DNA from 4 places in the Citrobacter sp. KH_055_1 genome. Region 2 is predicted to be linked to each of the others. Evidence: predicted binding sites of a transcription regulator. Region 2 holds the regulator's gene; each other region holds the start of a gene.
What was found. The regulator PurR, encoded in region 2, represses purine synthesis genes. The targets are predictions, from matches to a motif close to CANGCAAACGTTTGCNTG.
Positions count from the first base shown of each region.

Region 1: purL (phosphoribosylformylglycinamidine synthase) is a predicted target of PurR. The motif match lies at 1,828-1,845, and genes of this name have one in related genera.
Region 3: pyrC (dihydroorotase) is a predicted target of PurR. The motif match lies at 3,310-3,327, and genes of this name have one in related genera.
Region 4: cvpA (colicin V production protein) is a predicted target of PurR. The motif match lies at 3,261-3,278, and genes of this name have one in related genera.

Region 1 is NZ_CM174473.1:1,262,491-1,270,557, forward strand. It holds gene tadA (tRNA adenosine(34) deaminase TadA) at 1-50, shown strand, start outside; gene mltF (membrane-bound lytic murein transglycosylase MltF) at 113-1,663, opposite strand; gene purL (phosphoribosylformylglycinamidine synthase) at 1,932-5,819, shown strand; gene qseE (two component system sensor histidine kinase QseE/GlrK) at 6,507-7,937, shown strand; gene qseG (two-component system QseEF-associated lipoprotein QseG) at 7,961-8,067, shown strand, end outside.
Region 2 is NZ_CM174473.1:2,444,949-2,453,015, forward strand. It holds gene AC3ITF_RS11395 (C40 family peptidase) at 1-396, shown strand, start outside; gene sodB (superoxide dismutase [Fe]) at 524-1,105, shown strand; gene AC3ITF_RS11405 (MFS transporter) at 1,146-2,315, opposite strand; gene cydH (cytochrome bd-I accessory subunit CydH) at 2,494-2,583, opposite strand; gene purR (HTH-type transcriptional repressor PurR) at 2,881-3,906, shown strand; gene punR (DNA-binding transcriptional activator PunR) at 3,924-4,835, opposite strand; gene punC (purine nucleoside transporter PunC) at 4,948-6,156, shown strand; gene cfa (cyclopropane fatty acyl phospholipid synthase) at 6,442-7,590, shown strand; gene AC3ITF_RS11435 (riboflavin synthase subunit alpha) at 7,636-8,067, opposite strand, start outside.
Region 3 is NZ_CM174473.1:2,946,460-2,954,526, forward strand. It holds gene AC3ITF_RS14030 (YceH family protein) at 1-508, opposite strand, end outside; gene rimJ (ribosomal protein S5-alanine N-acetyltransferase) at 544-1,128, opposite strand; gene mdtH (multidrug efflux MFS transporter MdtH) at 1,387-2,595, shown strand; gene AC3ITF_RS14045 (lipoprotein) at 2,711-3,271, shown strand; gene pyrC (dihydroorotase) at 3,376-4,422, shown strand; gene dinI (DNA damage-inducible protein I) at 4,497-4,742, shown strand; gene bssS (biofilm formation regulator BssS) at 5,085-5,339, shown strand; gene solA (N-methyl-L-tryptophan oxidase) at 5,454-6,572, shown strand; gene AC3ITF_RS14070 (YceO family protein) at 6,623-6,736, shown strand; gene AC3ITF_RS14075 (cytochrome b) at 6,999-7,565, shown strand; gene AC3ITF_RS14080 (YceI family protein) at 7,567-8,067, shown strand, end outside.
Region 4 is NZ_CM174473.1:1,509,408-1,517,474, reverse strand. It holds gene AC3ITF_RS07060 (glycoside hydrolase family 127 protein) at 1-1,064, shown strand, start outside; gene purF (amidophosphoribosyltransferase) at 1,166-2,683, opposite strand; gene cvpA (colicin V production protein) at 2,717-3,205, opposite strand; gene dedD (cell division protein DedD) at 3,440-4,111, opposite strand; gene folC (bifunctional tetrahydrofolate synthase/dihydrofolate synthase) at 4,101-5,369, opposite strand; gene accD (acetyl-CoA carboxylase, carboxyltransferase subunit beta) at 5,558-6,472, opposite strand; gene AC3ITF_RS07030 (DedA family protein) at 6,622-7,281, opposite strand; gene truA (tRNA pseudouridine(38-40) synthase TruA) at 7,305-8,067, opposite strand, start outside.

The DNA.
Region 1 (8,067 bases), 1.2 Mb from region 2:
GTATGCGTCGTCAGGAAATTAAAGCCCTGAAAAAGTCCGTCACGGAGTGATTACAGCGGTAGGCCGGATAAGGCTTTTAAGCCGCCATCCGCCATCCGGCATGAGCATGCCACTACTTTTCCTCCTTCTTCTGCGGGGAAAACAGCAGTGAAGGGGTGTGAGTCAGATAGTTCGACGAGGTTTGCGAGAGAAACGCTGAGAGCGGAAATTTCTCTTTCCCTAACAACTCTGCGGGCGAAACCGCCGGATAATCCTGCGCCAGTTGCTGCGTTTCGATCGCCTGCTTTTCTTTCTCCTGCAGATATCCCACCAGACTTATCTGATACTTACGGATATTCTCTACGTAGGCATAGGCTTCGTGGCCGCGTGCATAGCCATAGGTCAGTTTTTTGTACCAGGGCTTTTGGCTGAGCAGCGGCAAGCGCTGTTTTACGTCGGCCCAACTGTCCGGGTTACCTTTGGTTTTTACCGTCAGCGCGCGGGCGTCCAGCATATGCGCATACCCCATATTATAGGCGGCAAGCGCAAACCAGATCCGTTCGCCCTCGGGGACGGTATCCGGAACTTTACTCATCATATCTTGCAGATAGCGAGCGCCCCCGCTGATGCTTTGCTCGGCGTCGGTTCGGTCCGTTAATCCCAGACTCTGGGCGGTATTTTTGGTCAGCATCATCAGACCACGTACGCCGGTCGGCGAGGTGGCCTGCGCATCCCAGTGCGATTCCTGATAAGAGATGGCCGCCAGCAATCGCCAGTCTATCTCTTGCGCATATTTCTCAAACAGCGGCTTGAGATCAGGCAATACGCTGTCGACCGCCCGTAAAAACGTGCGGGTATCAACATAGTCAAAATCATTGCCATGCCCGAGATATTTTTCTTCCAGCCGCGCCAGTAACCCGTCTTCATTGATGGTGTTAAAGAAATCCAGCAGGGCGGCGGAAAGTGTATTGTCATCGTCCAGCGGGCTAAACCAGGTCACCGGTTGTTCGTCAGAGACATCCAGTGCGACGGCCAGTTCAGGGTGTACGCGCTGATACAGACTTATCGCTACGGAATCGGCAATGGTGTAGTCCAGCTTGCCGTTGATGACATCATCGAGCAGTTCCGTGGTGCCCTTTTTATCATCGATCTTCCAGCTCAGCTCAGGAAATTTTGTTTCTTTCAGGTGTTGCAGGTCATTCACCACCACGTGCCCGGGGGCGATAGTCAACTGTTTATCTGTCACGTTGGCCAGGGTGCGTGGACGATATTGCCCGACCCGATACACCAGTTGCTGGGAAACCGAGTAGTAGGTGGGGCCTGGCTGGTAATTTTTGACCCGTTCGCTGTTATAGACCAGACCGGCGGCGAGCAGATCGGCCTTGCCGTTGTCGAGGTCGTCAAAAAGCTGGCTGATATTCTGGCGCACGGTGATTTTTAACTTCACGCCTAAATAACGGGCGAACTGTTGGGCCAGCTCATAATCCAGCCCGAAGCGTTTCCCGGTAAGAGTGGAATGCGTTAACGGAGAGTCAATGGTACTGACGCGCAGCTCTCCCCGCGATTGAATGGCGGCGATACGATTGTCGGCTTTACCGAACCAAGGAATGGATGGCCACAAGGCCGCTGCCAGCAGCAACGTCAAAATGCCGATAAACAGATAATTAATCTTTAATTTTTTCAATTAGTTAATTCTCTGAACCGTGCGTTGTTTCAGCCTGCTATGCTCGCGATTAAGAAGTGAATTCATCATCAATGAGCGGCATTTTGCTTAAACTTGCGTCAGTTGGCAACTCCTTCAGCAGGGGGGCAGCATTTGAGGATAACTGACGGTTGTGATTTTATTTCGACGCAAACGGTTTCGTCGGCGCGGCAGATTCTTTATAATGACGCCCGTTTCCCCCCTTGCGCACACTTATAAGCGCCTCAGGCGCTTCGAAGACGAGAGACTTATGATGGAAATTCTGCGTGGTTCGCCTGCACTGTCTGCATTCCGTATTAACAAATTGCTGGCGCGTTTTCAGGCGGCCAATCTTCAGGTTCACACTATTTACGCCGAGTATGTCCATTTTGCTGACCTGAATGCCCCGTTAAACGAGGATGAGCATGCGCAACTTGCACGCTTGTTGCAATACGGTCCGAGTCTCAGCAGCCACGTCCCTGAAGGCAAGCTGCTGCTGGTTACGCCTCGCCCGGGAACCATCTCCCCCTGGTCTTCTAAAGCGACTGATATTGCCCATAACTGCGGCTTGCAACAGATTAGCCGTCTGGAACGTGGTGTTGCCTACTATGTTGAAGCCTCCACGCTAAGCGCTGAACAGTGGCAGGAAGTGGCTGCCGTGTTACACGACCGCATGATGGAAACGGTTTTCTCTGCGCTGGACGATGCACAAGCGTTGTTTGCTCATCACCAACCGGCGCCGGTTTCTAGCGTTGACCTGCTGGGTACAGGTCGCCAGGCGCTGATCGACGCGAACCTGCGTTTGGGTCTGGCGCTGGCAGACGATGAAATCGACTATTTACAGGATGCGTTTATCAAACTGGGACGCAACCCGAACGACATCGAGCTGTACATGTTTGCGCAGGCCAACTCTGAGCACTGCCGCCATAAAATTTTTAACGCCGACTGGGTAATCGACGGTAAACCGCAGCCGAAGTCGCTGTTCAAGATGATTAAAAACACCTTCGAAACCACGCCGGATCACGTCTTGTCTGCCTATAAAGACAACGCGGCAGTGATGGAAGGCTCTGAGGTCGGGCGCTACTTCGCCGACCATCAAACCGGTCGTTATGATTTCCATCAGGAGCCTGCGCATATCCTGATGAAGGTCGAAACCCACAACCACCCGACCGCTATCTCTCCATGGCCGGGCGCAGCAACTGGCTCCGGCGGTGAAATCCGCGACGAGGGTGCGACCGGGCGTGGCGCGAAGCCGAAAGCTGGGCTGGTGGGTTTCTCCGTGTCCAACCTGCGTATTCCGGGCTTTGAACAGCCGTGGGAAGAAGATTTCGGCAAGCCGGATCGGATCGTTACCGCACTGGATATCATGACTGACGGCCCGCTGGGCGGCGCGGCGTTTAACAACGAATTCGGTCGCCCGGCGTTGACCGGCTATTTCCGTACCTATGAAGAAAAAGTGAATAGCCACAACGGTGAAGAGCTGCGCGGCTATCACAAACCCATCATGCTGGCCGGTGGGATCGGCAACATTCGCGCCGATCACGTGCAGAAAGGCGAGATCGTCGTCGGTGCAAAACTGATCGTCCTCGGTGGTCCGGCAATGAACATCGGGCTTGGCGGCGGGGCGGCGTCTTCAATGGCCTCCGGCCAGTCCGATGCCGATCTGGATTTTGCTTCCGTACAGCGCGACAACCCAGAAATGGAACGTCGCTGTCAGGAAGTGATCGACCGCTGCTGGCAGATGGGGGATGCGAACCCGATTCTGTTCATCCACGACGTGGGTGCGGGCGGTCTGTCTAATGCGATGCCTGAGCTGGTCAGTGACGGTGGACGCGGCGGTAAGTTTGAGCTGCGCGATATCTTAAGTGATGAGCCAGGCATGAGCCCGCTGGAGATCTGGTGTAACGAATCTCAGGAGCGTTACGTCCTGGCGGTTGCTGCAGATCAGTTGCCCCTGTTTGACGAACTGTGTAAGCGCGAGCGCGCACCGTATGCGGTAATCGGTGAGGCCACCGAAGAGCAGCATCTTTCGATGAATGACCGTCATTTCGATAATCAGCCGATCGACCTGCCGCTCGATGTGCTGCTGGGCAAAACACCAAAAATGACCCGTAATGTGCAAACGCTGAAAGCGAAGGGCGAGCAGCTTGCGCGTGAGCAGATTACGCTGGGCGATGCGGTCAACCGCGTGCTGCACCTGCCTGCCGTCGCAGAAAAAACGTTCCTCGTAACCATCGGCGACCGTACCGTCACCGGCATGGTAGCGCGCGACCAAATGGTCGGGCCGTGGCAGATCCCGGTGGCGAACTGCGCAGTGACCACCGCCAGCCTGGATAGCTATTATGGTGAAGCGATGTCTCTCGGTGAGCGTGCGCCGGTTGCGCTGCTGGACTTCTCTGCCTCTGCCCGTCTGGCAGTGGGGGAAGCGCTGACCAACATTGCGGCGACGCAGATTGGCGATATCAAACGTATCAAGCTCTCCGCAAACTGGATGGCGGCAGCCGGCCACCCTGGCGAAGATGCTGGGTTGTACGAAGCGGTCAAAGCGGTAGGGGAAGAGCTATGCCCGGCGCTTGGCCTGACTATCCCGGTGGGTAAAGACTCCATGTCGATGAAAACCCGCTGGCAGGAAGGCAACGAACAGCGTGAAATGACCTCGCCGCTGTCGCTGGTGATCACCGCGTTTGCCCGTGTGGAAGATGTCCGTCATACCATCACCCCTGAACTCTCAACCGAAGACAACGCCCTGCTGCTGATTGACCTCGGTCTGGGTCATAACGCGTTGGGTGCGACTGCACTGGCGCAGGTCTATCGCCAACTGGGCGACAAACCGGCGGATGTCCGCAACGTTGCGCAGCTGAAAGGCTTCTATGATGCCATGCAGGCGCTGGTTGCTGCGCGTAAGCTGTTGGCCTACCACGACCGTTCTGACGGTGGTCTGCTGGTGACGCTGGCGGAAATGGCCTTTACCGGTCACTGCGGTATTCAGGCGGATATCAGCACGCTCGGCGATGACCGCCTGGCGGCACTGTTTAACGAAGAGTTAGGTGCGGTGATTCAGGTTCGCGCGGCGGATCGTGAGGCGGTAGAAGCGCTGCTGGCACAGCATGGCCTCGGCGACTGCGTTCACTATGTTGGCCAGGCTGAAGCCAGCGACCGTTTTGTGATTACTGCCAACGGTCAGACGGTGTTCAGCGAAAGCCGCTCCACGCTTCGTATGTGGTGGGCAGAAACCACCTGGCAGATGCAGCGTCTGCGCGACAACCCGGAATGTGCCGATCAGGAGCATGACGCCAAAGCCAACGATGCCGATCCCGGTCTTAACGTAAAACTGTCGTTTGATATTAACGAAGACGTTGCAGCCCCGTACATCGCCACCGGCGCACGCCCCAAAGTGGCCGTGCTGCGCGAGCAGGGCGTTAACTCTCACGTTGAAATGGCTGCGGCGTTCCACCGTGCTGGCTTTGACGCCATCGACGTTCACATGAGCGATCTGCTGGGCGGGCGCATTGGTCTGGGGAATTTCCAGGCGCTGGTGGCCTGTGGTGGCTTCTCTTACGGTGACGTATTAGGTGCCGGTGAAGGTTGGGCGAAATCCATTCTATTCAACAACCGCGTGCGTGATGAGTTTGAAACCTTCTTCCATCGCCCGCAGACGCTGGCGCTCGGGGTGTGTAACGGCTGTCAGATGATGTCTAATCTGCGTGAACTGATCCCGGGTAGCGACCTGTGGCCACGTTTTGTGCGTAACCACTCCGATCGCTTTGAAGCGCGCTTTAGCCTGGTAGAAGTAACGCAAAGCCCGTCGCTGTTGCTGCAGGGTATGGTGGGTTCCATGATGCCGATTGCCGTTTCTCACGGTGAAGGGCGTGTGGAAGTCCGTGATGATGCGCATTTGGCGGCACTGGAAAGTAAAGGTTTGGTGGCGTTACGTTTCGTCGACAACTTTGGCAAGGTCACCGAAACCTATCCGGCTAACCCGAACGGTTCGCCAAACGGGATCACGGCGGTGACCACCGAAAATGGCCGCGTAACGATCATGATGCCACATCCGGAACGTGTGTTCCGCACGGTGAGCAACTCCTGGCACCCGGAAAACTGGGGCGAGGACAGCCCGTGGATGCGCATCTTCCGTAACGCGCGTAAACAACTCGGCTAACACGATCGTGTGATGTTCAAGGCCCCTCCACGTGAGGGGCTTTTTTTATGTTGTAGGTCGGATAAGGCGTTTACGCCGTCATCTGGCAATGTGCGCGATACTGCCTGATGGCGCTGCGCTTATCAGGCCTACGGGGTAGAGCGGTTGTAGGCTGGATAAGGCGTTTACGCCGCCATCTGGCAATAAACTCAGTGTTTGCGCCGCAAAATTAAAGTGTCGGGAATTCCCGACATCGATGGTAGGGTGGTGTCGTCAAAAAGAGACATTTAATTAATTGATTTATAAATGTTTTGTTTTTAAGTGCTACAGGTGTTGCTAATTAGCGACACATGGCGCAAAAAACAGCCAAAACCATTCATCGATTAAATGAATATATTTTGTATATTTATCATTGTGTTAATATAATGTTTTGAATATTGGCACGCTTGCTGCATAATACTAAGCAGTGGCTCATTCACCTTCTTATGTCAGCCCCTTCGGGACGCGCTACATAAACTTCGAATGACGCACAACAAGGTGCCTGCCGTCCAACTTCTGATATTTGCCTTGCGCATATCAAACTCCGGGCGAAACGTCGAGTTAGGCACCGCCTTATTCCATAACAAAGCCGGGTCATTCCCGGCTTTGTTGTATCTGGCGTTCCCCTCAGTTAGCATCGTCCTATCCCTTTTCGTTGAGAGTAACGCCTTGAAGCGCTGGTCTGTTTTCCCCCGGTCTTTACGTCAGTTGGTTACGCTGGCATTTTTGCTGATCCTGCTGCCTCTGTTAGTTCTGGCCTGGCAGGCATGGCAAAGTCTGAATGCCCTAAGCGCCCAGGCGGCGCTAACCAACCGCACCACGCTGATTGACGCCCGGCGGAGTGAGGCGATGACTAACGCAGCACTGGAGATGGAACGCAGCTATCGGCAATACTGCGTGCTGGATGACCCGACACTGGCGAAGGTTTATCAGGGGCAGCGTAAACGTTACAGCGATATGCTGGATGCCCATGCGGGTGTGTTGCCTGACGTCAAACTCTATCAGGCGCTTCGCCAGGATCTGAACGATCTCGCGCAGTTGCAGTGTCAAAACAGCGGCCCCGACAGTGTGGCGGCTGCACGTCTTGAGGCTTTTGCCAATGCCAATACCGAGATGGTGCAGGCCACGCGAACCGTGGTCTTCTCGCGCGGCCAGCAGCTGCAACAAGAAATTGCTGAACGTGGTCAGTTCTTTGGTTGGCAGGCGCTGGTACTGTTTCTCGTTAGCCTGGCGATGGTGCTGCTGTTCACGCGGATGATCATCGGTCCGGTAAAATCCATTGAACGAATGATCAACCGCCTGGGGGAAGGCCGCTCGCTGGGCGATACCGTATCGTTTACCGGTCCGCGAGAGCTGCGATCGGTGGGGCAGCGTATTATCTGGCTGAGTGAGCGCCTGTCGTGGCTTGAATCTCAGCGGCATCAATTTTTACGCCATCTTTCACATGAACTCAAAACGCCGCTGGCGAGCATGCGTGAGGGAACCGAACTGCTGGCCGATCAGGTCGTTGGCCCACTGACGCCGGAACAAAAAGAAGTTGTCGGCATTTTGGATGACAGCAGCCGCAATCTGCAAAAACTGATTGAGCAACTGCTTGATTACAACCGCAAGCTGGCCGATGACGCGATTCAACTGGAAAGGGTTGAAATCGCGCCGATCGTGGAGAGAGTGGTTTCTGCACATAGTCTGCCTGCGCGCGCCAAAATGATACATACTGATGTGACGCTGGCAGAAATCGCCTGTCTGGCAGAGCCGGTGCTGTTAACGAGCGTGCTGGACAATCTTTATTCCAATGCGGTGCACTATGGTGCTGAATCCGGTACCATTTGCATCCGCAGCAGCTTGCATGGTGCGACGGTGTACATTGACGTAATGAATACCGGCGAGCCGATTCCGCCAGCAGAAAAAACCATGATCTTCGAGCCTTTTTTCCAGGGAAGCCATCAGCGAAAAGGGGCGGTAAAAGGAAGCGGATTAGGACTCAGTATCGCCAGAGATTGCATCCGCCGTATGCGGGGGGAGCTGTACCTGGTCGACGATTATGCGCAAGGCGTTTGTTTTCGCATCGAACTGCCGCTATCTGCAATGAAAAACCATTAAAAATGAATCTAAGTCTGGTGAGTATGCCACACGTTGTTGTCCGAATGCTTAAACGACATTTTTTCCGCCGCGCATTATTGCTAAGCTTGCCGTGCCTGGCGCTGGTGGGGTGTGTGCCGAACGCGGTGGA
Region 2 (8,067 bases):
ACCAAAACCGCGATGTCTACTCTGATGAACCAGATCGGTAAACCCTACCGCTGGGGTGGCTCTTCGCCGAGAACCGGTTTTGATTGCAGTGGTCTGGTTTATTACGCGTATAAGGACCTGGTGAAGTTCCGCATTCCGCGTACTGCCAATGAAATGTACCACCTGCGCGACGCAGCACCGATCGACCGCGATGAACTGAAAAACGGCGATTTGGTCTTCTTCCGTACCCAGGGCCGCGGCACCGCCGATCACGTTGGTGTCTACGTTGGCAACGGTAAGTTTATTCAGTCACCACGTAGCGGTCAGGAGATCCAAATCACCTCCCTGAGTGAAGATTACTGGCAGCGCCACTATGTGGGCGCTCGTCGTGTCATGACGCCAAAAACAATTCGCTAAAATCTTACCCTACAGTATGTGCTGTAGGGTAAGTTCTTCTTTTGCATAACCTTTCAATTTGCTACCCTATCCTTACTCACAATGAGGCTATTGTGTGTACTCAATATAAATAATAAGGAGAGAAGCAATGTCGTTCGAATTACCTGCATTACCGTATGCCAAAGATGCTCTGGCGCCGCACATTTCTGCTGAAACGCTGGAATACCACTATGGCAAACACCACCAGACTTACGTTACTAACCTGAATAACCTGATCAAAGGCACGGCGTTTGAAGGCAAATCACTGGAAGAGATCGTACGTAGCTCTGAAGGTGGTGTGTTTAACAACGCGGCTCAGGTCTGGAACCACACCTTCTACTGGAACTGCCTGGCACCCAACGCGGGCGGCGAACCGACCGGTGAACTGGCTGAAGCCATTGTTGCATCTTTTGGTAGCTTCGCTGACTTCAAAGCGCAATTCACCGATGCGGCGATCAAAAACTTCGGCGCTGGCTGGACCTGGCTGGTAAAAGGTACTGATGGCAAACTGGCTATCGTTTCCACGTCAAATGCCGGAACACCGCTGACCACCGATGCAACGCCGCTGATGACCGTTGATGTGTGGGAACACGCCTACTACATCGACTATCGCAACGCGCGTCCTGGCTACCTGGAACATTTCTGGGCGCTGGTGAACTGGGAGTTTGTTGCGAAAAACTTCGCAGCATAAAAATGATAACGCAGAAGGGACTCCCTTCTGCGTTTTAGCGTTAGTTCGTGACGCTGCAGGCCTCGTCAGGCTGTTTTCTCGCGGAGACAAAGACCAGTAGCAACGCCATCCCAGCCACAATTGCCCCCATCACCGGGACAAAACTGTAACCTAAACCACCCGATATCACTGCGCCACCCGCCGCCGCACCTAGCGCATTCCCCAGATTAAACGCACCAATGTTGACCGAGGATGATAAGCCCGGCGCGTCGCTGGCAACGCGCATCACACGCATCTGTAACGGCGGAACTACCGCAAAGGTTGCCGCGCCCCAGACTACCATGCTGATGGCTGCACCCAATTCACTACGCGCCAGTAACGGGATTGCCAGCATAATCACCATCAATAGCAGTAAGAAGCCTTTCAGCGTGCCGTTGACTGAGCGGTCCGCCAGCTTGCCGCCCAGATAGTTACCGATTGAGAACCCGACGCCAATCAGCACCAGCATTCCGGTTACAAAGGCAGGCGTGGCATGGGTGATGCTATGTAGCACCGGTGAAATATAGGTATAGAGCGTGAACATCGCACCGGCGCCCAGCACAGTAGTCAGCAACGCTGACACCACCTGCGGGCGCATGAGCACCGCCAGCTCTCTGCGCACGTTCGGGCGCTCCCCTGCTCCGCCTTTCGGCAACGAGAAGAACAGGCTGACCATCGAGATAACCCCCAGACCCGCCGTTGCCATAAAGGACATGCGCCAGCCGATGGTTTCACCCAGCCAGGTCGCTGCAGGAACGCCACCAATATTGGCGATGGTGAGTCCCATAAACATGGTGGCGACAGCGCTGGCCTGTTTGTGCTTTGGCACCACGCTTGCCGCTACAACCGAGCCGAGACCAAAAAAGGCCCCATGGTTAAGACTGGTCAGAATACGCGACAGCATCAGAGTAGTGTAATCGGGAGATAACGCCGACAGCACGTTGCCGAGCGTAAAAATCGCCATCAGAAAAATCAGCGCATTGCGGCGCCCGCGATGAGAAAGCAATAAGGTCATTAACGGTGCACCGACCATCACCCCTACCGCATAGGCGCTAATTAGCATCCCTGCCGCCGGAATCGAGACATCGACGCCTTTAGCGATGACGGGTAATAACCCCATCGGAGAAAACTCTGTCGTGCCGATACCAAACGCCCCTATCGCCAGCGCCAGTAGTGGATAATTTATTTTCATACAGCGACTCCGTAACGTCGAGCCGTGGCACGACACAGAATAAGAGTCAAAAGCATGACATTGATCGCAAAAATAATAAAGTTAACAAAAATGCAAAAGACTTTTGCTTATTTGCAAACAATAGCAGTGGGGGGACGGGTTGGCGGGATGAGGGAGATAGCTCTCCCTCGGCGATACATCAATGCAGCGCGGCGGTTAAACCACTGGCAACAATCAAACCCAGAACAATAATGGTGGTGACTAACGAAAATTTCAGATCGGTGCTCATCAAGTTTTCTCCTTTTTATTCCCACACAAAAAGTGATATTGCGCATTTTTGCACACTTGAAGGTAAAAATCTCTCACGATTTATATTGATAAATGCTTTTAACTCTTCCCCTTTTCGTAAAGATCAGACAAAATTCCACGCTTACTTGATTAGCGTACCGGCCATTGACCCCTTCCTGACGTTCCGTGTCGTTTTCCTGGCGTACCGCAACCCTGATGTTGCGCGAAGGGTGTGTGAAGGCAAACGTTTACCTGGAGTATTCTCAGGAACTTAGGATATGGTCTGGAGTGAGATGTAATGGCAACAATTAAAGATGTAGCGAAGCGAGCAAACGTTTCCACTACAACCGTATCACACGTAATTAACAAAACACGCTTTGTCGCGGAAGAAACGCGCAATGCCGTCTGGGCAGCAATTAAAGAACTACATTATTCCCCAAGCGCGGTGGCACGCAGTCTGAAGGTGAATCACACTAAATCGATTGGCTTGTTGGCGACCAGCAGCGAAGCCGCCTACTTTGCGGAAATCATCGAAGCCGTTGAGAAAAACTGCTTCCAGAAAGGCTATACGCTGATTCTGGGCAACGCGTGGAACAGCCTCGAGAAACAGCAGGCCTACCTCTCCATGATGGCGCAGAAGCGCGTAGATGGTCTGCTGGTGATGTGTTCTGAATACCCGGAACCTCTGCTTTCCATGCTCGAAGAATATCGCCATATTCCGATGGTGGTGATGGATTGGGGCGAAGCCAAAGCCGATTTTACCGATACGGTCATCGATAACGCCTTTGAAGGCGGTTATATGGCAGGCCGTTATCTGGTTGAACGCGGTCATCGCGAGATTGGTGTGATCCCAGGACCTATGGAGCGTAACACCGGCGCCGGACGCCTGGCGGGCTTTATGAAGGCGATGGAAGAAGCGCTGATTAAAGTGCCTGACAACTGGATTGTCCAGGGCGATTTTGAGCCTGAATCCGGGTATCGCGCCATGCAGCAGATCCTCTCCCAGTCGCACCGCCCGACCGCCGTCTTCTGTGGTGGTGATATCATGGCGATGGGCGCGCTTTGCGCCGCTGACGAGATGGGCCTGCGCGTCCCGCAAGATGTGTCGCTGATTGGTTACGACAACGTGCGTAACGCCCGCTTCTTCACCCCGGCATTAACCACCATTCATCAGCCAAAAGATTCGCTCGGTGAAACGGCCTTTAACATGCTGTTAGACCGTATCGTGAATAAACGCGAAGAGTCACAGTCTATTGAGGTGCACCCGCGCCTGGTAGAACGTCGCTCCGTGGCCGATGGTCCGTTCCGCGATTATCGTCGATAATCTGTTGTGCGGGAGCCTTACTCTGGCTCCCGCAGCCACTCTTTATTCAACGTTTCACTGTCCCCTAAATAGTCCAGCAGCCATCTCAGTGCGGGTGACGTATCGTTTTGCTGCCAGGTCAGGCAACACGCGGCATCAGGAAAGGGATTTTCAAGCTGTAGTGCAACCCATTTTCCGCTGTCGATCCACGGTTTGGAAAAATGCGTTGGCACCATCCCAACACAGAGTCCAGCCGATAAACAGGTGGCAGATGACTCCCAGTCAGGCACTACCACCCTTTTTTGGTTATCCAGTAGCCAGGTAATACGTTTTGGCAACGTACGGGAGGTGTCTTCTCGTACCAGCGACGGCCAGTTGCGCAACGTATCGTCACTGAGCGGTCCCGGCATCGACGCCAGCGGATGATGACTTGCCACCACGCAGTTCCAGCTCAACATTCCCATATCGCGAAACGTATAGCGCCCCCCTACCGGAATAGCCTGCGTCGCGCCAATCGCCAACTCCACGCGCCCGTCCGATAACGCATCCCAGACGCCGTTAAACACCTCCTGAAAAACGATTAACTCCACATCATCAAAATGACGGTAGAAATCCACAATCATCTGTCGGGTCCGTTCCGGCCTGACAATATTATCGACGGCAATCGCCAGTTGCCCACGCCAGCCGTTGGCAATTTGCTGACATTGTTGGCGAGTGATCTGCATTTTTTTGATAACAGAGCGCCCTTCTTTTAAAAAACACGCCCCGGCGGGGGTTAATTCCACATCCCGATGGCGACGTTCGAAAAGAGGCACAGCCAGCCACTCCTCCAGTTGACGCACGGTATAGCTCACCGCCGAAGGCACGCGGTGCAACTCCTGGGCGGCAGAACTAAAGCTGCCGTTGCGTGCGACTGCATCCACCACTTCAAGGGAATATTCTGACCACATACTCTGCCTGCAAAAAATTTGAAATCAATAAGCAAATATTAGCGTTTCACAGCAAGAATTTCACTCACTACACTCAGCGGCACTGTTCTATTGCTTATAAAGAGAAATAATGATGCAACCTGGAAAAGGGTTTTTAGTCTGGCTGGCAGGTCTTAGCGTGCTCGGTTTTCTGGCAACGGATATGTATTTGCCAGCATTTGCGGCTATTCAGTCCGATTTGCAAACCCCAGCATCAGCCGTCAGCGCCAGCCTTAGCCTGTTCTTGGCGGGTTTTGCCATCGCGCAACTTCTGTGGGGGCCACTCTCCGACCATTATGGCCGCAAGCCTATTTTGCTACTGGGCCTCTCCATCTTCGCGCTGAGCAGTCTTGGCATGCTTTGGGTCGAAAACGCCACCGGCTTGCTGGTGTTGCGCTTTATCCAGGCTGTGGGCGTCTGTGCGGCGTCGGTTATATGGCAGGCGCTGGTTGCTGATTATTATCCCTCGCAAAAAGTGAACCGTATCTTTGCCACCATTATGCCGCTGGTCGGGTTATCTCCCGCGCTCGCGCCATTATTAGGCAGTTGGATCCTGATGCATTTTTCCTGGCAGGCTATCTTTGCCACCCTGTTTGCCATCACCCTGATCCTGATGCTGCCGGCCCTGCGCCTGAAGCCCACGGCTAAAGCGCGTGACGATAGCCAGGATAAGCTCACCTTTGCCACCCTGTTGCGCTCCAGAACCTACCGCGGCAACGTGCTGATTTATGCGGCCTGTTCCGCGAGCTTTTTCGCGTGGCTGACCGGTTCGCCATTTATCCTGAGCGAGATGGGCTATAGCCCGGCCGTCATTGGCCTGAGCTATGTGCCGCAAACCATCGCCTTTTTGATCGGCGGATACGGCTGTCGTGCCGCCCTGCAAAAATGGGAAGGTCGTCAATTACTGCCGTGGCTGCTCATTCTGTATGCAGTGAGCGTTATCGCTACCTGGGCGGTCGGCTTTATTCACCACGTTGCGCTAGCCGAAATCCTGATCCCATTCTGCGTGATGGCAATAGCGAACGGTGCTATCTATCCGATTGTCGTTGCTCAGGCTTTGCGTCCCTTCCCACAGGCAACAGGACGTGCCGCAGCCCTGCAGAATACGCTGCAACTGGGCTTATGCTTCCTGGCAAGTCTGGTTGTGTCGTGGTTGATCAGCACGCCGCTATTCACCACCACCGGCGTCATGCTGTCTACGGTGTTGCTGGCCGCGCTGGGGTACAAAATGCAGTCGCAGAAAGAATGTCGCTCTCACGCTGATGAGGTTTCTACTGCTGCGCCTGGCGAATCACATTCATAGCGCTTGAATAATTAATTAGCGGGCTAATATTTTTTGATTGAACCCACAAAAATTCAGGCCTATACTGATTTCCAGTTGTTACAAAAACGATAATTTTTATGTGTTAACGGGAACACGCATGTTCCCGCTTAACCACGGATGGCCTTTTCGGTAAGGGGTTCTCCCTTCCTCTGTTCTACGTCGGAAAACAGATTCGCGGATTCATTCCGTGAGATTTCTCACAAAGCCCAAAAAAGCGTCTACGCTGTTTTAAGGTTCTGATCACCGACCTGTGATGGAGAAGCTATGAGTTCATCGTGTATAGAAGACGTCAGCGTACCAGATGATGACTGGTATCGAATCACCAGTGAATTATTAAACCGTGCGGGCATTACCATTAATGGTACTGCACCGGCAGATATTCGCGTTAACAACCCCGATTTTTACAAGCGAGTTTTACAGGAAGGTTCGCTGGGTTTAGGTGAAAGTTATATGGATGGCTGGTGGGAATGCGATCGGCTGGACATGTTTTTTACTCAGGTTTTACGTGCCGGCCTTGAAGACCAACTCCCCCGCCACTTTAAAGACACGCTGCGAATCGCCGCCGCGCGCCTGTTCAATTTACAGAATAAAAAACGCGCGTGGGTTGTCGGAAAAGAACACTACGATTTAGGCAACGATCTCTTCACCCGCATGCTTGATCCCTACATGCAATATTCCTGTGCCTACTGGAAGGACGCCACGACCCTGGAGTCAGCCCAACAGGCGAAGCTCAATATGATCGCCGAAAAATTACAGCTCAAACCGGGGATGCGCGTGCTGGACATTGGCTGCGGCTGGGGAGGCTTGTCCCAGTTTATGGCCGCCCATTACGGCGTCAGCGTCGTGGGGGTGACCATTTCTGCCGAACAGCAGAAACTGGCACAAACACGGTGTGAAGGGCTGGATGTCACTATTTTGCTTGAGGATTACCGCGACCTGCACGATCGTTTCGACCGCATTGTCTCCGTTGGCATGTTTGAGCATGTGGGTCCAAAAAACTACAACACCTATTTTGATGTTGTCGATCGCAATTTAAAACCAGAGGGTCTGTTTTTGCTCCACAGCATTGGATCCAGAAAAACCGACAATAACGTCGATCCGTGGATCAATAAGTATATTTTCCCGAATGGTTGCTTGCCGTCCGTGCGCCAGATTGCGAAAGCCAGCGAGCCGCATTTTGTTATGGAAGACTGGCACAACTTTGGCGCCGATTACGATACTACACTGATGGCCTGGCATACGCGCTTTATGGCAACCTGGCCTGAAATCACCGATCACTACACCGAGCGCTTTAAACGTATGTTCAGCTACTACCTCAACGCCTGTGCCGGCGCATTTCGCGCCCGTGATATTCAGCTCTGGCAGGTGGTATTCTCACGTGGCGTAGAACACGGTCTGCGCGTTCCACGCTAGTCATTCTCGCCCCCGCCTTCAACGGGGGCCTGGAAACGCGCCGGCTTAGACTTCGCCGGTGACGTGATTTACTGCACTTTCTTTTGCCGCCAGCACGCGCTCAACGGTATCCACGACCGCCTGCGTTTGTGGGTCGATTTCGATGTTGACCCGAGCCCCCAGTTTTTTCTTACCAAGCGTCGTACGCTCCAGCGTTTCCGGGATCAAATGCACGCAAAAACGCGTCGGTGTTACTTCGCCAACCGTCAGGCTGATACCATCAATGCCGATAAATCCTTTGTACAGGATATATTTCATCAACGACGCATCCTGCACCTTAAACCAGATCTGACGATTATTTTCTGAGGTCAGAATTTTTGATATCTCAGCGGTAGTCATAATATGGCCTGACATTAAATGCCCGCCGATCTCATCGCTGAATTTTGCCGCGCGCTCTACGTTGACCCGATCGCCCACTTTAAGCTCGCCCAGATTGGT
Region 3 (8,067 bases), 500 kb from region 2:
CGCCACAGAACAGATGCATATAGCGGCTTTCGCGTTTTCCCGGTTCACGCGCCAGACGGACCACGTAAGGACCATCTTCGCGGGTGGCCAGCTGTTCCAGTGTTGACTCCACTTCCGCCACATCGCTGAATTCATACATGCGGGATGCGCGACTACGCAGTTCGCCCGGCGTCTGCGCACCGCGCAGTAACAGCGTGGTGATCAAGGCCACCTCACCGGCGCTGAGCTTAAGGTTACCAAACTCTGAATTGCAGAAGCGCTGTTCGTACTTGGTCACACGATTGCCGAATCCGCTCACCGTACGCAAGAAATGGCGTTTCACCAGATTATCGAGCTGATCCTGCACCTCCGATTCCGACAGATTCATCACCGGTTCACGATTGGTTTTTTGGTTACAGGCGGTCACGACACCATTCACGGAGAGCGGATATTGTTCCGGCGTAGTCACCTGTTTTTCCAGCAAACAGCCAATCACGCGTGCTTCGGTAGCGGTTAATTCATATTTCATCGTCTTCTCCATTCATCAGCCAATACAGCTGAAACTTAGCGACCGGGGGTCCATTCTGATGTTGTTAACGCCGTCAGCACATGATCGCGCCACTGCCCATCTATCAGCAGATAGTCTTTGGCATAACCTTCTTTTTCAAATCCAAGCCGCGCCAGCAAATCGCCGCTACGTTTATTGTGTGGCATATAGTTCGCCATAATGCGATGAATATGCTGCGTACGCTGCATATAGCGAATGGCTGCAACCAATGCCTCATACATCAATCCCTGCCCTTGCCACTTTTGCGCAATGGAATAGCCGAGATAGCAGGCGTGAAACGATCCACGCACAACGTTGGAGAAATTTGCAACACCGATAATCTCTTTCTCTTCCGGGTCGAGCAGCGCAAAGTAATAGGCAGAGCCTTGTTTATGAAACTCGGTGATCATACTCAGACGCGCCTGCCAGCCAGAGGGATAGCAGTGGCTTTCATCGCGAATAGGCTCCCATGGCTTTAAGAAATGACGATTCTCTGCGTAATAATCTGCCAGACGCCAGGCATCACGCTCATGCACTAAACGCACGACCAGGCGGTCCGTGGTTAAGCGCACTTTTGGCACGTTACTGCGATAGCCAAACATTCTATACCTACTCCTTCCCGCACCGTTTTCAATACGCTATTCGCGATACTATACCTGTACAAATATGCCCGATGAAAAGAGCAAAACACCATTTCTTGAATTATTCACACATTTTGATGAAAACTCTCTATCAAGACCGACTTTTGATAAAAAAATATTGTCCCGCCGAGGGTGGGAAAAGGTCAGACAACCCCGCAGAATAGACAGGCTTACCGTTAAAACTCTAAACAGAGTGACGAGTTTTTCCCTGGAGGGGAAATGTCGCAAGTCTCGCAGGCGAGGAACCTGGGTAAATATTTCCTGCTTATCGATAATATGCTGGTCGTGCTGGGCTTCTTCGTCGTCTTCCCGCTGATCTCGATTCGTTTCGTCGACCAAATGGGTTGGGCCGCCGTGATGGTCGGCATCGCGCTCGGGTTACGTCAATTTATTCAGCAGGGTTTGGGAATTTTTGGCGGGGCCATTGCCGACCGTTTTGGCGCAAAACCGATGATTGTCACCGGCATGCTGATGCGCGCCGCCGGGTTTGCGACGATGGGAATCGCCCATGAACCCTGGCTTCTGTGGTTTTCCTGTTTTCTCTCCGGGCTGGGCGGCACGCTGTTCGATCCCCCCCGTTCGGCGCTGGTGGTCAAACTGATCCGCCCGGAAAAGCGCGGACGCTTCTTCTCCATCCTGATGATGCAGGACAGCGCCGGGGCGGTCATTGGGGCATTACTGGGAAGCTGGCTGTTACAGTATGACTTCAGGCTGGTCTGCGCCACCGGGGCCATTATCTTCATCCTGTGCGCCGCCTTTAACGCCTGGTTGCTTCCTGCGTGGAAACTATCGACAGTGAAAATTCCGGTGCGTGAAGGGATGAACCACGTGATGCGTGACAAGCGATTTGTCACTTACGTGCTGACGCTGGCAGGTTACTACATGCTGGCAGTCCAGGTGATGCTGATGCTGCCGATTATGGTTAACGACATTGCAGGATCCCCGGCGGCCGTCAAATGGATGTATGCCATCGAGGCGTGCCTCTCGTTAACGTTGCTCTACCCGATTGCCCGCTGGAGCGAAAAACGTTTTCGCCTTGAACACCGTCTGATGGCCGGTCTGTTAATCATGTCACTCAGCATGATGCCTATTGGGTTGGTCGGAAACCTACAGCAGCTCTTCACCCTGATCTGCACGTTCTATATCGGCTCCATTATTGCTGAGCCAGCACGTGAAACGCTCAGCGCCTCGCTGGCGAGCGCACGGGCCCGGGGGAGCTATATGGGCTTTAGTCGGCTGGGACTCGCCATCGGCGGCGCCATAGGCTACATCGGCGGCGGCTGGCTGTTTGATATGGGTAAGGCACTGTCGCAGCCCGAGTTACCGTGGATGATGCTGGGTGTTATCGGCATTATCACCTTCCTGGCGCTGGGCTGGCAGTTCAGCCACAAACGCACGACGCGTGGAATGCTGGAGCCTGATGCCTGACGCGTAACCCTCAGCCCGGACACCTTTTCAGTTTTTTCTGCTGGTGTCCGGGGCGCTGGTACTGGATGCTGCTTTGTGTCACGATTACGCCATAAGCATCATGTTGAGGAACCCCATGAAAAAGTTTTTTTTTGCTGCTGCACTCATTGTCAGCGGCCTGTTGGTTGGTTGTAATCAACTCACACAATACACGGTAAGCGAGCAAGAAATTAACCAGGCGCTGGCAAAGCATAATAATTTTTCGAAAGATATCGGTTTGCCCGGCGTTGCTGAAGCCCACATCGTGCTGAGCAATCTGACCAGCCAGATCGGTCGTGAAGAACCCAATAAAGTGACCCTGACCGGCGATGCCAACCTGGACATGAACTCACTATTTGGCAGCCAGAAAGCGACAATGAAGCTGAAGTTAAAAGCATTACCGGTGTTCAATAAAGAAAAAGGCGCGATTTATCTGCAAGAGATGGAAGTGGTTGATGCGACCGTCACGCCAGAAAAAATGCAGTCGGTTTTGCAAACCCTGATGCCATATTTAAACCAGTCGCTGCGCAATTATTTCAACCAGCAACCGGCATACGTCCTGCGTGAAGACAGCAGTGAAGGCGAAGCGCTGGCGAAAAAGCTGGCAAAAGGAATTGAAGTAAAACCGGGTGAAATCATCATCCCGTTCACCGATTAACACACCAAAGGGCGCATCAGCGCCCTTTTTTTCGTGCAAACGAAAACGTTTCCGCTTATCCTTTGTTTCCGGCAAAAAAGACTATCCTCAGCCGGAGCATATTGATGACTGCACCATCCCAGGTATTAAAGATCCGCCGCCCAGACGACTGGCATCTTCACTTTCGCGATGGCGACATGTTGAAAACTGTCGTGCCCTATACCAGTGAAATTTATGGACGCGCAATTGTCATGCCGAACCTGGCACAGCCCGTCACTACTGTTGACGCAGCCATCGCTTACCGTCAGCGTATACTGGACGCCGTACCTGCCGGACACGATTTCACCCCGTTAATGACCTGCTATCTGACGGACACGCTGGATCCCAACGAACTGGAGCGCGGGTTCAACGAAGGTGTTTTCACCGCCGCCAAACTCTACCCGGCTAACGCCACCACCAACTCTACTCACGGCGTGACCTCTATTGATGCCATCATGCCGGTTCTGGAACGGATGGAAAAACTCGGCATGCCTTTGCTGGTGCACGGTGAAGTCACGCATGCGGAGATTGATATATTCGATCGCGAAGCACGCTTTATTGACACGGTGATGGAGCCATTGCGGTCGCGTCTGACCGCGCTGAAAGTGGTGTTTGAACATATCACCACTAAAGACGCCGCCGACTACGTGCGTGACGGCAATGATCTGCTGGCAGCGACCATTACCCCGCAGCATTTGATGTTTAACCGTAACCATATGCTGGTCGGGGGCATTCGTCCGCATCTGTATTGCCTGCCTATTCTCAAGCGAAACATCCACCAGCAGGCGCTGCGTGAACTGGTCGCCAGTGGTTTCAGCCGGGCGTTCCTCGGCACTGACTCGGCGCCGCATGCGCGTCATCGTAAAGAATCCAGCTGCGGCTGCGCGGGGTGTTTTAATGCCCCTACCGCACTCGCCAGTTATGCCACCGTCTTCGAAGAGATGAACGCCCTGGCCCATTTCGAGGCCTTCTGCTCGCTTAACGGTCCTCGCTTCTACGGACTGCCGGTTAACGACACCTTTATTGAACTGGTTAAAGAAGAGCAGCAGATACCGGAAAGTATCGCTCTGGAGGGAGACACGCTGGTGCCTTTCCTCGGCGGTGAAACCGTACGCTGGTCAGTGAAACGCTAAAAAAAAGTCGCAACCTGTTGTCAACTGGCGAAGTTAACTGTATAAATAACCAGTATATTCAACAGGGGGCTATTATGCGTATTGAAGTCACTATTGCCAAAACTTCACCTTTGCCTGCTGGCGCCATTGACGCGTTGTCAGGTGAACTCTCCCGTCGTATTCACCATCATTTTCCGGATAACGACGGTAACGTCACCGTTCGTTATGCCGGCACAAACAATCTATCGGTCATTGGCGCGACAAAAGAGGACAAAGAACGCATCAGCGAGATCCTGCAAGAGACATGGGAAAGCGCGGATGACTGGTTCATTAATGAATAAAAAATGATATGCAGTGATGTTTTTTTGCCGGGTCGCCCCGGCTTTTTTTATTTTCCCGTATCATAAAGATTTCGAGCAATCTCTCTCAACAAAACAGTTAATGTTTATTTACATGCTGATTATCTTTTAGTCAAAACCACAAAATAACTGCACAACATGCTAAAAAAATATGAATGACATGCCGGTTTATCGTTCAGATAACACTTAAAACAAAAAAATCATGCCCTGTTCTCTTTAAATTTTCAGTGAATACCCTTATTTATTGATATACTGAACTTGCTTCAGAAAAAAACGCATTGAACCTCGAAAACCGTTGTCTAGTAACACGAATTAGGGGGCATGATGGAAAAGAATAATGAAGTCATTCAGACTCATCCGCTTGTAGGATGGGACATCAGCACCGTTGATAGCTATGATGCGCTGATGCTGCGTTTGCACTACCAGACCCCGAATCGTCCAGACCCAAATGGGACTGAAGTTGGTCAAACGCTCTGGTTAACCACTGATGTTGCCAGGCAATTTATTTCAATATTAGAAGCCGGAATCGCCAAAATTGAATCAGGTGATTTCCCCGCTAATGAGTATCAGCGTCATTAAATCTGATGCACCCAACCTTCAAAAGGCACCTTAACGGTGCCTTTCTTATTTGATAGTTGAATAATGCGGGTCAGTTATTTACCCTGCTACTATCGCGATTGCAGAGAGAAGCGGATGAAATACGACTTAATCATTATTGGCAGCGGTTCCGTAGGCGCCGCCGCCGGATACTATGCCACGCGCGCCGGTCTGAATGTACTGATGATCGATGCACATATGCCGCCGCACCAACAGGGTAGCCATCACGGCGATACACGCTTAATTCGTCATGCCTATGGCGAAGGTGAAAAATACGTTCCGTTGGTCCTGCGTGCGCAGACATTGTGGGATGAACTCGCCCAGCATAATGAAGAACCTGTGTTTGTCCGTTCTGGCGTTGTCAACCTCGGCCCGGCAGATTCCACGTTCTTATCTAACGTGGCGCAAAGCGCAAAACAGTGGCAGCTCAACGTTGAACAGTTGGATGCCGCTGCCATCATGGCCCGTTGGCCCGAAATTCGTGTCCCGGAAAACTATATCGGCCTGTTTGAGGCCGATTCAGGTTTTCTGCGCAGTGAGTTGGCCATTAAGACCTGGATTCGCCTGGCTGAGGAAGCAGGCTGCGCTCAGCTGTTTAAATGCCCGGTTACCGCGATTCACCATCATGATGATCGCGTAACGGTTGAGACCGCAGACGGCGACTATCACGCGGAAAAAGCGCTGGTGAGTGCCGGCACCTGGGTACAGGCATTAGTACCGGAATTGCCGATACAGCCAGTGCGCAAAGTGTTCGCGTGGTATCAGGCTGACGGGCGCTACAGCGTTAAAAACAATTTCCCGGCCTTCACCGGCGAATTGCCTAATGGCGATCAGTATTACGGTTTCCCGGCCGAGAACGACGAACTGAAGATTGGTAAACATAACGGCGGGCAGGTTATTCGCTCAGCCGAAGAGCGCAAAGCGTTTGCCGCTGTCGCCAGCGATGGTTCAGAGGCTTTCCCGTTCCTGCGTTCTGTTCTGCCCGGCGTGGGATGTTGTCTGCACGGTGCGTCGTGCACCTACGATAACTCTCCGGATGAAGACTTTATTATTGATACGCTACCCGGACATGATAATACGCTTATTATTACCGGGCTAAGCGGTCACGGCTTTAAGTTTGCCTCGGTACTGGGGGAAATTGCGGCTGATTTTGCCCAGGACAAGCCGTCGGCCTTCGACCTGGCACCGTTCAAACTGAGCCGTTTTAAACGATAACCATGATATGGCCTCGCCACTGGGGCCATTTTATTGAAGGAATAATAGTGATGCGCCGCATCGTTGACTATCTGGTGAATAATATACGCGAGCATTTTATGCTCTACATTATTTTATGGTCGCTGCTGGCAATCATGGATGTAATATATATTATGTTTTTCTGATCTTAGCCTGCTGACAATAATTGACAGCAATTGAGATTTCTTTAATTTTTATTGTGATTAATTGAATAATCAGAAACCCTGCAAAGTACCTCACATCAGGCTCTACCCGCCCATCTTTCTCTAAACACCTGATGATCAACTCATCATCACATCAAATTTATTGAATTAAGAATAAATATCATCACTATTGTTATTTATTAGTTGCATTAATGTCTTTTACAGGCCATTTTCATTCACTTCTGAAATATCTATCGGTGTATTTATGCAATTCAATAATAGTCCACAGCGCTATGGTGTGGTGTCAGCCGTTTTACACTGGCTGGTCGCGCTTGCCGTGTATGGCATGTTTGCGTTGGGTTTATGGATGGTCACACTCAGCTATTACGATGGCTGGTACCACCAGGCACCTGAACTGCATAAAAGCATCGGCGTATTGCTGATGATGGGGCTTGTGATTCGCGTGGTCTGGCGGCTGTTCTCTCCTCCTCCTGCGGCATTGAAAAGCTATTCTCGCTTAACTCGTCTGGCTGCGGCCCTGGGCCACCTCAGTTTATATCTGCTGCTGTTCTCCATTGTCATCAGTGGGTATTTAATTTCGACCGCAGACGGCAAACCCATCAGCGTCTTTGGCTGGTTTGAGATCCCCGCCACGCTCGCCAACGCCGGGGCGCAGGCCGATCTCGCCGGAAGCCTGCACCTGTGGCTTGCCTGGAGCGTTGTGGTCCTCTCTCTTTTACATGGGCTGATGGCCCTGAAACACCACTTTATCGACAACGACGATACCCTTAATCGCATGTTGGGAAAATCGTCATCTGACTATGGAGCTTAAAATGAAAAAAAACCTGCTGGGACTGACTCTCGCATCTTTACTGTTTACCACCGGTTCGGCCATCGCGGCAGATTACAAAATCGACAAAGAAGGACAACATGCCTTTGTTAATTTTCGTATTCAGCATCTGGGATACAGCTGGCTATACGGCACCTTTAAAGACTTCGACGGATCGTTTACCTTCGATGAAAAAAATCCAGCCGCCGATAAAGTGAACGTCACCATTAACACCAACAGCGTTGACACTAATCATGCCGAGCGTGACAAGCATCTGCGCAGCGCAGATTTCCTTAACGTCGCCAAATTCCCGCAGGCGACCTTCACCTCCACCAGCGTGAAGAAAGCGGGTAACGACCTGGATATTACCGGGGATCTGACGCTGAACGGCGTCACCAAACCGGTCACGCTGGACGCGAAGCTTATTGGTCAGGGTGGCGATCCGTGGGGTGGCACCCGTGCAGGCTTTGAAGCGCAAGGGAAGATTAAGCTGAAGGACTTTAAC
Region 4 (8,067 bases), 940 kb from region 2:
GGAACAATATGGTGCAGCGGCGGATGTACATCACCGGCGGTATCGGCTCGCAGGGCATCGGCGAGGCCTTTACCAGCGACTACGATTTACCGAACGACACCGCTTACGGCGAAAGCTGCGCCTCCATCGGCCTGATGATGTTCGCCCGCCGCATGCTGGAAATGGAAGGTGATGCGCACTACGCCGACGTCATGGAGCGTGCGTTTTACAATACGGTGTTGGGTGGAATGGCGCTGGACGGGAAGCACTTCTTCTACGTCAATCCGCTGGAGACGTACCCGAAAAGTATTCCACATAACCATATTTACGATCACATTAAGCCGGTGCGCCAGCGCTGGTTCGGCTGCGCCTGCTGCCCACCGAATATCGCCCGCACGCTGGTCGCCATTGGTCACTATATTTTCACCCCGCGACCGGACGTGCTGTTTATCAACTTCTACGCCGGGAGCGAAGCGCAGTTCAGCGTAAAAGACCAGACCCTGGCGCTGAACATTAGCGGTAACTATCCATGGGATGAGCGGGTCACTATTCACTTTAGCCAGCCAAAGACCGTTGAACATACCGTCGCGCTACGTCTACCGGCGTGGTGCGAAACACCGCACGTGCAGGTCAACGGAGAAACGGCACAAGGCAGAGTGATTAAGGGCTATCTGCATCTGCGCCGTCAGTGGCAGCAAGGTGACATCATTACCCTGAACCTGCCGATGACGGTCCGTCGCGTTTACGCCAACCCACTGGTGCGCCACGCTGCGGGCAAGGTCGCTATTCAGCGCGGGCCGCTGGTGTACTGTCTGGAACAGGCGGATAACGGTGCTGAGTTGCATAACCTGTCGCTGCCAAAAGCAAGCGAGCTGCGTGAAATTCAGGGCGTCGGAGTGCTGAAGGGCAAAGTGTTGCTGCAAGCTGAAGGGCTGCGCGTGTTGACCGCTGAGAGTGACAAGCCGCTGTACAGCTTTGATAACCGTCAGACAACGGTCGAAAAGCAGACCTTAACGTTTATTCCGTGGTTTAGCTGGGCCAATCGTGGCGAAGGTGAAATGCGGATTTGGGTCGACGAGGCGTAACATAAAAATGCCGGATGGCGGCTACGCCTTATCCGGCCTACAACGATGGTGGACTATAGGCCGGATAAGACGCAAAGCGTCGCCATCCGGCATGCCCTGACTTACCCTTCGTTGTGCATCTCGAGGTTTTCCGCTTCATTCTGACGCAATACCGCTTTAGCGTCATCATTGCGCAGGGAATCGAGGAAATCGAGGTACTGTTGGTCAACGTCTTTGGTGACGTACACGCCGTTGAACACGGAACATTCAAACTGCTGAATATCCGGATTCTCTGCGCGGACGGCTTCGATCAGATCGTTCAGATCCTGGAAGATAAGACCGTCAGCGCCGATGATTTGGCGGATCTCGTCAACTTCGCGGCCATGAGCGATCAGCTCCGTCGCCGTGGGCATATCAATACCATAGACGTTCGGGAAGCGTATTTCCGGTGCCGCAGAGGCCAGGTACACTTTCTTCGCCCCGGCTTCACGCGCCATCTCAATAATTTGTTCAGAGGTGGTCCCGCGCACGATGGAATCGTCTACCAACAGCACGTTCTTATCGCGGAATTCAGCACGGTTGGCATTCAGCTTACGACGCACGGATTTACGACGCAGTTGCTGACCCGGCATGATAAAGGTACGGCCGACGTAACGGTTTTTCACAAAGCCCTGACGGTACGGTTTACCGAGAATCCGGGCAATTTCCAGCGCGATATCGCACGAGGTTTCCGGAATAGGGATCACCACATCGATGTCCAGATCTTCCCACTCACGAGCAATTTTTTCGCCAAGCTTGGTGCCCATATTCACGCGGGCGCTGTAGACGGAAATCTTGTCGATGAACGAATCAGGACGCGCAAAGTAAACGTACTCAAACAGGCACGGATTGCTGACCGGATTATCCGCACACTGACGGGTAAACAAGTTGCCTTTTTCAGTGATATAGACCGCTTCACCCGGCGCAACGTCGCGCAGAAATTCAAAGCCAAGGGTATCCAGCGCCACGCTTTCAGAAGCCACCATATACTCGGTGCGGCCATCACCAATATCGCGTTTACCCAGCACCAACGGACGGATACCGTTAGGGTCGCGGAAGGCAACCATACCGTGGCCGATAATCATCGCTACACAGGCATAGGCACCACGGATCTGGCGGTTCGTCGCGGCGATCGCGGCAAAAATATTGTCCGCTTCCAGCGGGTAGTGGCGGAAGTTATCCAGCTCACTGGCGAAAATATTCAGCAGGATTTCTGAATCGGAAGTGGTGTTGATGTGGCGGCGCTTTTCTTCAAACAGCTTTTTACGCAGCTCATGGGCGTTGGTCAGGTTGCCGTTGTGGGCAAGCGTGATCCCGTACGGTGAGTTGACATAAAAAGGTTGAGCTTCGGAGGCGCTGGAGCTGCCAGCAGTTGGATAACGCACATGACCGATGCCCATATTGCCCTGCAAACGCTGCATATGGCGAGCTTCAAAAATGTCGCTCACCATGCCGTTCGCTTTTCGCAAGCGGAAGCAGTTGTTGGCATCAATGGTGATGATGCCAGCGGCATCCTGGCCACGATGCTGGAGCACCGTTAACGCGTCATAAATCGACTGGTTTACCGGCATAACACCGGCGATACCGACAATACCGCACATACGTCTTTTCCTCGTTCAGCAACGACCCAAAATTTATACTTTGGGCAAGAAACTTGACGAGCTTTGCAGATAGTCAAAGAACCATCTGATGATGAAACTGAACTGCGGGATCAGCTGCGACTTACTCCAGTCTTCACTTTTCGACACACCGGTAAACGTATCGAGAAAGAACAGTATGGCGGCGACGATCAACGCTCCGCGCAAAGCACCGAAGCAGATCCCCAACACCCTGTCGGTACCCGACAGACCTGTTTTCTCCACCAGTTGGCCTATCACAAAGTTAACGATAGCGCCGACGATAAGTGTCGCGATAAACAGTATCGCGATAGCAATCCCATTTCGAACCAGTTCGTCTTCAAAGCCCGTAAACCAGACAGACAGGTAAGTGTAGTAATGGCTGGCGACAAAGAAAGCACAACCCCAAGTCACCAACGATAATGCTTCACGAACAAAGCCACGGATCAGGCTAACCAGACAGGAAAAACCAATCACCGCGATAATGGCGTAATCAATCCAGACCATATATGTCCCACGATTTTACGCCCTGTCGTCCTGTTCGGGGCGCATTCTAACAGAAAAAGAAAACGTTTGCGTAGGGATTTCCTTTCCACGCGTAAATAAAAATGGCGCTGAAAAAATCTTCAACGCCATCTAACTTTTTGCCTCTTTGGGCACTGCCGGATGGCGGTGTAAACACCTTATCCGGCCTACCTAAGCGTAGCGCCGTAGAGCGCAGCGCCATCAGGCAACGTCCCCTTAATTAGGGGTATACCCCATCACGACCCCACTCAAGCCGGAGATCTTCTGCAGTTCGCCAAGCGAATTTTTCAGCTTATCTCTGGAGGCGTCAGGCCCAACGAGAATACGGGTTATTTTACCCTGTACCGGCGTGGACGGGGAAGTAAATACCCGGAAACCCGCACCGCGAAGTTTACCCACGATCTCATTGACCTTGTCCGCATTTTTCAGCGCACCCAGTTGCACAACATACGCTTTGCCGGTCGGTGCCGGCGCTTCTGCGACAACCGGTTTCGGTGCAGGTGCAGGGGCGGCCGGTGTTGGCACTGGCGTCGCAACAACAGGTTGTGGCTTCGGTTTAGGTTTAGGTTGCTCGACCGGCGCAGGAATAGGATCAAACTCCGCGCCGTTAGCCACCGGCAGGCGCGACGGATCCAACGACGGCGCGGCAGCATCGCCCGCACGCACCTCTTCTGCTGCACCTTCCGGCGGCTGCGTCGGCAGCGCCTGCGTGGCAGCAGGCATCATATCCGGTTCATCGCGGTCACCAGGTTTTGGCACCAACGGAATGGCCGCGAACTCATCCTGATAATGTTTTTTCTGCCCGTCAAGCAGCCCGGGAAGCACAATCACCCCGAGCGCAACCAGCACAATTGTGCCGACTAATCGATTCTGAAACTTACTCGCCACCGCTTCTCCCCACGTCTATCACTTCCATGACATGTGCGACAGTGTGAAACGATCCACACACCAACACGGTATCTTCTGGTTTTGCATCTGCCAACGCCGCACGCCATGCCTGCGCCACGCTATCATAGGCCTCACCTGTTCCCAGATGTTCCAGCAGTTGTTCTGCCGTCGCGCCTCGCGGCCCTTCCAGGGGCGCACAATACCACGCGTTTACCACACTTTTCAGCCAGGCCAGCGTACCGGCAATGTCTTTATCATGTAGCATACCGATAACCGCAAGCACGCGCCCGTTTTTCACTAACTTTTTCAGACGCCCGGTCAGATATTCTGCTGCATGAGGGTTATGTGCGACATCAAAAATAACGCGCGGCGATTCGCTCACAATCTGGAAACGCCCTGGTAAAATGGCCTGCTCAATCCCCTCACGAATCGCTTGCTCGCTAACATCAAGTCCGCTTGCCCGTAGCGCAGCCAACGCCGTGGCGGCATTCGGTTGCGGCACCTGAGGTAACGGAAGATGCGTCAGCGTACCGTGACTGTCGGTAAAGGACCAGTCGCTTTCCGTCACCACATAGCGCCAGTCAACGCCACAGCGCTGCAAAATAGCCCCGGTCTCTTGTGCCACATCGGCAATGGTGTAAGGCATTTCCGGTTCACCGACAATAGCCGGTTTTTCAGCGCGGAAGATCCCGGCCTTCTCACGACCAATGCTTTCGCGATCCGGCCCCAGCCAGTCAGTATGGTCAAGTGCAATACTGGTGACTACGGCGACATCAGCATCAACGATATTGGTAGCATCAAGACGCCCGCCCAGGCCGACTTCCAGAATCACCACATCAAGCTTAGCCTGCTTAAACAACCACAGCGCCGACAGCGTACCGTATTCAAAATAGCTCAGCGAAATATCACCGCGTGCGGCTTCAATCTCGGCAAACGAGGCAGTATGGGCAGATTCCGCGAGTTCACGCCCCTGCACGCGAACGCGTTCCGTGTAGCGCACCAGATGAGGAGAACTGTATACCCCGACTTTATATCCCGCCGCGGTCAGTACGGATTCCAGCGTACGGCAGGTTGTACCCTTACCGTTGGTGCCTGCCACCGTGAAAACAAACGGCGCGGGTTTCAGCACACCCAGATTTCGTGCAACCTGGCTGACGCGCTCGAGGCCGAGATCGATGGTTTTACTGTGCAGGTTTTCCAGATAAGAAAGCCACGACGCCAGGGGCGACGCGGCTTGGGGAATACGTTTATTGTCCATGATGCCTGTCAATTCGTCACGTTAATAAAAGCAAAAGGGCAGCGCCAACCGGCCTGCCCTTTTCTACTCGTCGTCTTTCACGTTGCAGGCGCGTTGGCTGTGCTCGCTCCCCCGAATCACTTAGCGGTGTAAGCTCATCGGGAATCACTCACCGTCTTCCTGCGACGCGAAATCCATAGAGTCCGTTATCAGGCCTCTGATTCCTGATCGGGTACCGGAGGTACCACTACGCCTTCAGTCGGCTCATCCGGATTCGGCGCCGGAAGATTCATCAGCTTCGCCAGAACGCTCGCCAGTTTCAGGCGCATTTCCGGACGGCGGACGATCATATCGATAGCGCCTTTTTCAATCAGGAATTCACTGCGCTGGAATCCCGGCGGCAGTTTTTCACGTACGGTTTGCTCGATAACACGTGGACCGGCAAAGCCAATCAGTGCTTTCGGTTCAGCAATGTTGAGGTCGCCCAGCATCGCGAAACTTGCGGAAACACCGCCCATGGTTGGGTCAGTCAGTACAGAGATATACGGTAAACCGCGTTCCTGCATTTTTGCCAGCGCCGCAGAGGTTTTAGCCATCTGCATCAGCGACATCAGCGCTTCCTGCATGCGCGCCCCGCCGGAAGCGGAGAAGCAGATCAGCGGACAATTGTCTTCCAGCGCCTGCTCAACGGCACGAACAAAACGTGCGCCAACCACAGAACCCATGGAGCCGCCCATAAACGCGAACTCGAATGCGGCTGCAACGACCGGCATACCGTGAAGCGTGCCTTTCATTACTACCAGCGCATCTTTTTCGCCGGTTTCTTTCTGCGCAGAAGCCAGTCTGTCTTTGTACTTCTTGGAGTCACGAAACTTCAGCAGGTCTTTCGGCTCAAGCTCGCTACCCAACTCCACAAGAGAACCTTCATCTAACAGGCTATGCAGGCGATTGCGCGCCGACATGCGCATATGATGGTCACACTTCGGACAGACCTCAAGATTACGTTCCAGCTCAGCACGGTATAATACCTGACCGCAGCTATCACACTTGGTCCACACCCCTTCAGGAATGCTTGCCTTGCGGGTGGGAGTAATATTGCTTTTAATTCGTTCAATCCAGCTCATTGGTGACCTTTCTGCCTGAACCTTAGTCAGCTTTGTTATAAGGGGCGCATAATGCCATTTTTGCCCCCAACAGACCATGAATGTTGCACATTAAAACATAACAGCCCGAAACTTTGGACAAAAAAGTGGTCGAACCGCTGAGTTACTTTCTATTTTTGCGCCCTTGATGCTGCGCGTTTGTGACGAATCACTTCGATAACACCAGGCAATACGGAGAGGACGATAATCGCCACAATCAATAATTTCAGGTTTTCCTGCACCACCGGCAGATCGCCAAACAGATAGCCTGCGTAGGTGAACAGTAATACCCACAGCAGCGCGCCCGCTACGTTAAACAGTGCAAAATGACGGTAGGACATGTGTCCCATACCGGCAACAAACGGTGCAAATGTGCGTACGATAGGGACAAAACGCGCCAGAATAATGGTTTTACCGCCATGACGCTCATAGAACGCGTGGGTTTTATCCAGATAGCTGCGACGGAAAATTTTCGAGTTCGGATTGCTGAACAGCCTTTCGCCGAACACCCGACCGATGGTGTAGTTCACCGCATCGCCCACTATTGCCGCCACGATCATTAACGCCACCATCAGATGGACATTTAAATCATTAGTGGGCAATGCAGAAAGCGCGCCTGCGACAAACAGCAGCGAATCTCCCGGCAGAAACGGCGTAACCACCAGTCCGGTTTCACAGAACAGGATCAGAAACAGAATGGCATATACCCAGACACCGTATTCTGCGACCAACTCCGCCAGGTGCACATCAATGTGCAGGATAAAATCAATAAGAAAGTAAATCAGTTCCATAGTATGCCTTTATACGACTCAAATTAGTCCGCCAGAAATAGCGGGCCCATCGGCGGTTTTGGCAGGTCAAACCGGTCGGGGTAATCTACCGCCACCAGATACAAACCTTCCGCTTTCGCCGTTGCCGCTGCCAGCGTTCTGTCCTTCGCCGCTAACAGTTCTGCTATCCAGCTCTCCGGCTGGTTGTGGGCACCTACTTCCATCAGGCTGCCAACAATATTCCTGACCATATGATGTACAAAGGCATTCGCTTTAATATCTACCACCACATAAGGACCATGACGCGTCACGTTAATGTGCATCACGTTACGCCACGGTGTGCGCGACTGGCACTGCACTGCCCGAAACGAGGTGAAATCATTCTCCCCAATCAGGCATTGGGCCGCGCGATGCATACGTTCAGCATCCAACGGCTCATAGTAATGCGTCACGCCTTTACCCAGAACTGCTGGGCGCAACCGATGATTGTAGATGATATAACGGTAGCGGCGCGCCGTGGCGCTAAACCGCGCATGAAAATCATCCGGTACAGCTTTCACCCAACGCACGGCAATGTCACCAGGTAAATTCGCATTTACCCCCAGCGTCCATGCCGCATCTTTACGTTGCGCGGTGGTCTCAAAGTGCACCACCTGGCCCGTACCATGAACGCCAGCATCGGTACGCCCGGCACAAAATACCGTGATGCGTTCATTGGCGACCTGCGAAAGTGCTTTTTCCAGCTTTTCCTGAACGCTGCGAACTTCGTTCTGGCGCTGCCAGCCATAATATTTGCTGCCATCATAC